2 regions of the Cellulomonas sp. NEAU-ZC6 genome follow, and region 2 is predicted to be linked to the other one. Evidence: riboswitches for the same ligand, from Rfam matches in the RefSeq annotation. Region 2 holds a riboswitch; the other holds the start of a gene.
What was found. Region 2 has a riboswitch for S-adenosylmethionine ahead of AC1050_RS10850 (DUF1737 domain-containing protein). Riboswitches for the same ligand answer to the same signal wherever they lie in the genome.
Positions count from the first base shown of each region.

Region 1: linked by a shared signal. The riboswitch ahead of AC1050_RS18775 (methylenetetrahydrofolate reductase) and the one ahead of AC1050_RS10850 (DUF1737 domain-containing protein) in region 2 are both predicted to bind S-adenosylmethionine.

Region 1 covers NZ_JBXFYH010000005.1:237,163-240,551, forward strand. The annotation lists gene AC1050_RS18760 (ribonuclease PH) at 1-124, shown strand, start outside; gene AC1050_RS18765 (hypothetical protein) at 121-498, shown strand; gene AC1050_RS18770 (SMP-30/gluconolactonase/LRE family protein) at 512-1,498, opposite strand; SAM riboswitch class I at 1,635-1,731, shown strand; gene AC1050_RS18775 (methylenetetrahydrofolate reductase) at 1,737-2,789, shown strand; gene metE (5-methyltetrahydropteroyltriglutamate--homocysteine S-methyltransferase) at 2,798-3,389, shown strand, end outside.
Region 2 covers NZ_JBXFYH010000002.1:175,229-178,617, forward strand. The annotation lists gene AC1050_RS10840 (O-succinylhomoserine sulfhydrylase) at 1-1,080, opposite strand, end outside; gene AC1050_RS10845 (rhodanese-like domain-containing protein) at 1,095-1,520, opposite strand; partial or broken gene AC1050_RS10850 (DUF1737 domain-containing protein) at 1,544-1,726, opposite strand; SAM riboswitch class I at 1,733-1,841, opposite strand; SAM riboswitch class IV at 1,939-2,054, shown strand; gene AC1050_RS10855 (aminotransferase class V-fold PLP-dependent enzyme) at 2,102-3,389, shown strand, end outside.

The DNA of each region.
Region 1 (3,389 bases), on a different contig from region 2:
CACGGGCGTGGTCGTCGGCGGCGTGCGGTCGACGCTCGGCCGGCACACCGAGATCGACGACGTCACCGCGCGCAGGTTCTTCGACCAGTTCGCGCAGGTGCTGGGGAAGGGGTGGTGGCGATGACCAGGTACACCGTCACGGCGGAGCGTGGCCGGCGGTGGTGGTCGCTCCAGTGCGTCGAGCACCCCGGCGCGATCTCCGAGGTGGCGCGCCTGGACCAGGCTCCTGAGGCGATGCGCGAGGTGATCGCGTTCGTCGCGCAGGTCGACCCCTCGACGGTCGAGGTCGACCTCCGGCCGACGGTCCCGGTCGAGGTCGGCACGCACGTCCAGGCCGCGGCCCGCTACCGCGAGCAGGCGCAGCTGGCGAACCGCGAGGCCGCCCGGGAGGCCCGGGCCGCCGCACGTGTGCTGCGCGACGCCGGTCTGTCCGTCCGGGACGTGGGCACGGTCCTCGGGGTCTCGCACCAGCGCGCGCACCAGCTGCTGACCGCCTGACCGGCCGAGCGCCTCAGGCGTCCGCGAACACCGGGACCGGCAGCCCGTCGACGTCCACGTCGAACCCGACGACCGCCCCGCCGGTCTCCTGCTCGGGCGAGGTCGGACCCGGCAGCGCGTCGCCCCCGGTCCCCGACCCGCCGCCGGACGCGGTCGTCACGTACAGCCGCCGCGACCCGGCGGGTCCGAAGCCCGGGCACGTCACGTCCGGCACCGGCACCGCGTACGCGCCGCGCGGCGTCCCGTCGGCGGCGAACCGCAGCACGTGGCCGCTGCCGTACACCGCGATCCACAGCCCGCCGTCGGCGTCGACCGCGGTGCCGTCCGGGCCCGGCGCGTCCTCGGCGAACGCCAGGAACGGCTCGGGGGCGCCGGCCGTGCCGGTCCCGACGTCGTAGGGCAGCCGGTAGACGACCTTGGCGTCGGTGTCGGTCAGGTAGAGCACCGAGCCGTCCGGGCTCCACGCGATGCCGTTGCCCAGCGCCACCCCGGTCAGCACGGTGGAGATCTCGAGCCCGCCCGGCGCCGCGACGACCCGGTGCACCACGCCGTCGCCGGCGGACCCGTCGCGCGGCAGCGTCGCGACCCAGAACCGGCCGGCGGGGTCGCAGCCCCCGTCGTTGAACCGGTAGCCGTCCGGCATGCCCGCGGGCCGGGTGACGGGTCCGAGGCGCGTGCCGTCGTGCACGCCGAAGCCGTCGGCGGTCGCCAGCAGCAGCCCGCCCGACGCCGTCGGCCACGCCACCCCGACCGGCGACGTCGTGCTGAGCACGCTGTCGCGGGCCGGGTCGCCGTCGGCCCACCGGTGCACCGCGCGGCCGTCGATGTCCACCCACACGAGCGCCCCCGCGCGCTCGTCCCAGACCGGCCGCTCCCCGAGCTGCGCCCGCTGCTCGCCCAGCACCTGCCCGCCGGTCACGGCGCCGGCGGCGAGCTCGCGCACCACCAGGCGGTCGCGGTCGGCGGGACGGGGGACGCTGCGCAGGTCGACAGGGCTCACCCGGCGCAGCCTCGCACGGGCTCGCCGGGCCCGCACGACGTCGGGCGGACGGCCGGCCCGCGGGTGTGAGGTGGGCCACGGAAACGTGACGCGTCAGGGGCACTGGACGGCCCACCCGGGGCGTCCTACTGTGGCCGCACCATCCAGAGCGACCGAGAGACCTGGCTCGTCGACGTCGCAGCAACCCCCCTCCGCACCGAGGGTGTGGGTGCTTCCGCCAGGTCCGATGGAGCTGACGATGAGCAGTAGCGGTACCCCCCTGCACCCGGGTCGTGACGGCGTGGTCGCCGACGGCCTGGGCGCGGTCGACCGGCCGACGGTCTCGTTCGAGCTGTTCCCGCCGCGGAACCCGGACGCCGCGCCGCGGCTCTGGGCGACCGTGCAGGAGCTCGCGGCGGCCCGCCCGGACTTCGTGTCGGTGACGTACGGGGCCTCGGGCAGCACCCGGCGCACCACCCGGGCCCTGGTCCGGCGCCTGCTGCGCGAGACGTCGCTGACGCCGATCGCGCACCTGACCTGCGTCGGCGCGTCGGCCGACGACGTGGCGGCCACCGTCGAGGAGTTCCTCGACGAGGGCGTGCGGTCGTTCCTCGCGCTGCGGGGCGACCCGCCCGCCGACGGGTCGTGGGCCGCGCACCCCGACGGGCTGCCGACCGCTAGCGCCCTGGTGGCGCTGCTCCGCCGGATCGAGCGGCGCCGCTGCGAGGAGAGCCCGGCGCAGGCCGTGCGCGCCGCGAGCCGGCCGCTGTCCGTCGCGGTCGCGGCGTTCCCGCGGGGCAACGCCGGCTCGGGCAGCACGCGCGAGCAGGACGTCGCGGCACTGCTCGCCAAGCAGGAGGCGGGCGCGGACTTCGCGATCACCCAGGTCTTCTACGACGCGGAGTCGTACGCCGAGCTGGTCGTGCTGGCCCGGGACGCCGGGGTCACGATCCCGATCGTGCCGGGGATCATCCCGATGACCGACCCGGCCCGCCTGCGCCGCGTGGCGCAGCTGACCGGGGTGCCGGTCCCCGAGCACGTGCTGGACCGGCTCGACGCGTTCGACGCCCAGGACCCGGACGACGTCGCACGCCGGCACCGGGCCGGCACCCGGCTCGGCGTCGACCTGGTGAACGCCGTGCTGGACAGCGGCGCGCCGGGCGTGCACCTGTACACGTTCAACACCCACGGCCCCGCGCTGGACCTGCTGGCCGGCGCCGGCCTGGGCGGCGACGCCCCCCGGGCGCACACGCGCGGCGCCGCCGTCGGTGCGGCCTCCACGACCACCCTGAGCCCTGTCCCCACCATCTGAGGCGAGAGATGACCGAGCACCAGACCCACCCGTTCCCCGCCGGCACCGTCCTGGGCTACCCCCGGATCGGGCCGCGCCGCGAGCTCAAGAAGGCCCTCGAGTCGTTCTGGGCCGGCCGCAGCACCGCCGAGGAGGTCGAGGCGACCGCCGCCGACCTGCGCCGGCGCACCCGCACCCGCCTGGCCGAGCTCGGCCTCGACACCCGGCTGCCCGCGATCCCGAGCGCGTTCTCGTTCTACGACCACGTGCTCGACGCCGCGGCCGTGCTCGGCGCGGTCCCGGAGCGGTTCGCCGACCTCACCACCGCGGACGGCGGCCTCGACCTGGCCGGCTACTCCACCGTGGCCCGCGGCCGCGGGGACGACCTGCCGCTCGAGATGACCAAGTGGTTCGACTCCAACTACCACTACCTGGTGCCGGAGATCGGGCCGGGCACGGCGTTCCGGTACGCGAGCGACCGCCCGGTCCGCGAGCTGGCCGAGGGCCTGGCGGACGGCGTGCTGACCCGCCCCATCCTGGTCGGCCCGGTCACGTTCCTGGCGCTGGCCAAGGCGACCGAGGACGCGCCGGAGGACTTCCTGCCGATCGACCGCCTGGCAG
Region 2 (3,389 bases):
GCCGAGGTTGTTGGAGATGTCGACCACCCGCAGCGCGTCGAGCACGCCGAAGGTCGCCTGCTTGGCGAGGTCGGCGCCGGCACCGTCGGGCACCCGCAGGTCGAACGTCACGACCGTGCCGCCGCCGTCCTGCTGCGCGAGCGCGAGGGCGTGCTGCGGGTGCGACGGCAGGTACGGGTACCGCACCTGCGCGACCGCCGGGTGCTGCTCCAGCCACGTCGCCAGCGTCAGGGCGGACGCCGTCTGGTGCCGGACGCGCAGCGACAGCGTCTCCAGGCCCTTGAGCAGCACCCACGCGTTGAACGCGGACAGCGACGGCCCGGTGTTCCGGATGAGCGTCTGCACGGGACCGTGCACGTAGGCGTCGGTGCCGAGGATCGCGCCGCCGAGCACCCGGCCCTGCCCGTCGATGTGCTTGGTGGCCGAGTACACGACGACGTCGGCGCCGAGCTCGAGCGGCCGGGACAGCACCGGGGTGGCGAACACGTTGTCCACGACGACCACGGCCCCGGCGGCGTGCGCGAGCCGGCTGACGGTCGCGATGTCGACCAGGTCCTGCATCGGGTTGGACGGCGTCTCGAAGAACACCACGTCGGCCGGGGTGGCCAGCGCCTGCTCCCACTGCTCCGGCACGTGGCCGTCGACGTAGTCGGTGCGCACGCCCCACCGCGCGAGGATCTCGTCGAAGATCACGACGGTCGACCCGAACAGCGCCCGGGCCGCCACGACCCGGGAGCCGGAGCGGACCAGCGCGGCGAGCGCGGTGAACACCGCGGACATCCCGGAGGCGGTGGCGTAGCAGGCCTCGGCGCCCTCGAGCAGGCGGAGCCGCTCCTCGAACGTCGACACCGTCGGGTTGCCGTACCGGGAGTACAGGAACCGGTCGGCCTCGCCCGCGAACGCCGCCTCGGCGTCGGCGGCGCGCTCGTACACGTAGCCCTGCGTGAGGAACAGCGCCTCGGACGTCTCCTGGAACGGGGTGCGCACCGTGCCGCCGCGGACGGCCAGCGTGTCCGGGCGCAGCGTGTCCCGGGGCAGCCGGCCGTCGTGCCAGTCGGCAGGACCGGGCGCGCCGGTCAGGTCGTCCGCGCCGGTCACGCCTCCCGCCAGGGCAGGCCGGCGGCGCGCCAGCCCTGGTGCCCCCGCTGCCCGTCCGGGCCGACGTCGCCCTCGAACCCGGTGAGCACGTTGTACGCCGGGCCGAGCCCGGCGGCGGTCGCGGTGACGGCGGCGGCGACCGACCGCGCGCCGGACCGGCACAGGAACACGACGGGCCGCGGGTCGTCGGCCGTCACGCCGGCGGCCGCCAGCTCGTCGAGGAACCGCGCGTTCGGCCGGCCCAGCTGGTCGGTCCACTGCACGAAGGCCGTGCGGTCGTCGCCCGCGTCGGCGGTGTCGGGCACGCCGATCGTCCGCCACTCGCCCTCGGTGCGGACGTCCACCAGGACGGCCCGCTCGTCCTGCAGCAGCAGGTCCCAGGCCTCCTGCGGGGTGAGGTCACCCGCGTACGGCGCGGTCACAGCGGGCGCACCGTGGCGTGCGGGGCGGTCGCGGCGGGCAGGACCACGGCCTGCGCGACGACGACGCGCTCGCCGTCGAAGGTCGCGGCCGGGCCGCCGTGCAGCTCGTAGCCCTCGGCGAGCGCGGCGCTGACCCGCTCGCAGAAGGTGCGGTCGTCCGGCCCCGTCAGCAGGCGGTAGCGCAGGCGGTCGTCGGTCTCGGTCATGCGTCTCCTCCATCGGTTCTGGCGGAAGCACCCTCGGCAGGGCCGGGCGGGCGCCCAGGTCCACGGGTTGCTGCGGCGTCGTCGAGCCAGATCTCTCAGCCGCTCTGGATGGTGCGGCGATGCTACGCCACGGCCGCCGGGGAGCGGTTCACCCCGCCCGCTCCGTGGACCGGTGTTGACACGCGCGCGCGGCCCCGCCCATCCTCGAACCAGGTCATGAGCGCCAGCGCGAAGCCCCGGCTCGCTGGCCGGCAACCCTCCCACCGCGGCGGGGTGCCCCGGGTGACGACCTGGCCGACCGCCGTCCGGCGGCCGGCAAGCGCGGGGTCGCCCGGTCCGTGACCGAGCCCCCAGATCCGTCCCGGGGGTACTCCCATGTCCGTCAGCACCACCACCACCTGTGCACCGGCCGCGGCCGCGCTGCTGCCCGTCGTCGGCGCCGGGACGCTCGTCCCGCTGGTCGACGGCCGGTCGGTGCCGTACGCCAACCTCGACTACGCGGCGTCGGCACCGGCGCTCGAGCAGGTCGCCGCCCGCGTCGTCGAGGTGCTGCCGCTGTACGCGTCGGTGCACCGCGGCGCCGGCTACCTGTCCCAGGTGTCGACCGCGCTGTACGAGGCGTCGCGGGCCGCGGTCGCCCGGTTCGCCGGCGCCCGCGCGGACGACGTCGCGGTGATCACCCGCAACACCACGGACGCGCTGAACCTGCTGGCGGGCTGCGTCCCGGACGGCGGGCGGGTGCTCGTGCTGGACGTCGAGCACCACGCGAACTTGCTTCCGTGGGTGTCCTCGGTGCGCGGCTCCGGCCGCACCGCGACGATCCTGCCGGCCGCGCCCACGGTCGCCGAGACGCTCACGGCGCTGCGCACCGAGCTCGCGCGCCTGCCGTACGCGCTGGTGACGGTGACCGGGGCGTCGAACGTCACGGGCGAGGCGCTGCCGATCCCGTCCGTGGTGGCGCTGGCCCAGGAGGCCGGGGCCCGGGTGGCGGTGGACGGCGCGCAGCTGCTCCCGCACCGGGCGTTCTCGCTGGCGGACTCCGGCGTGGACTACGTGGCGTTCTCCGGGCACAAGACCTACGCCCCGTTCGGCGCGGGGGCGCTGGTCGGTCGCCGGGACTGGCTGGACGCCGGCGCCCCGTACCTGGCCGGCGGCGGCGCGGTCCGGGACGTCCGCACGGACCGGACGCTCTGGCAGCCCGCGCCGGCCCGGCACGAGGGCGGCTCGCCCAACGTGCTCGGTGCCGTGGCGCTGGCCGAGGCCTGCGACGCCCTCGCCGGCCTGCCGGCCGGTGCGCTCGCCGAGCACGAGGCCGCGCTGCGGGCGCGCCTGGTCGACGGGCTCGCGACGATCCCGGGCGCGCGCGTGCTGCGGCTGTGGTCCGACTCGGCCGAGCCGGTCGGCGTGGTCGCGTTCACGCTCGGCGAGCACGACGCCGGCCTGGTTGCCGCCTACCTGTCCGCCGAGCACGGCATCGGGGTGCGCGACGGGCGGTTCTGCGCGCACCCGCTGCTCGCCCGGGTCGGCGTCACCGGCGGGGCGGTCCGCGCCTCGGTCGGCGTCGGCACCACCACGGACACGGTCGACCGGCTGCTCGCCGGGCTGCGGGCGTTCGTGGCCGCGGGGCCGCGCGCGGCGTACGAGGTGGTCGACGGCTGCTGGG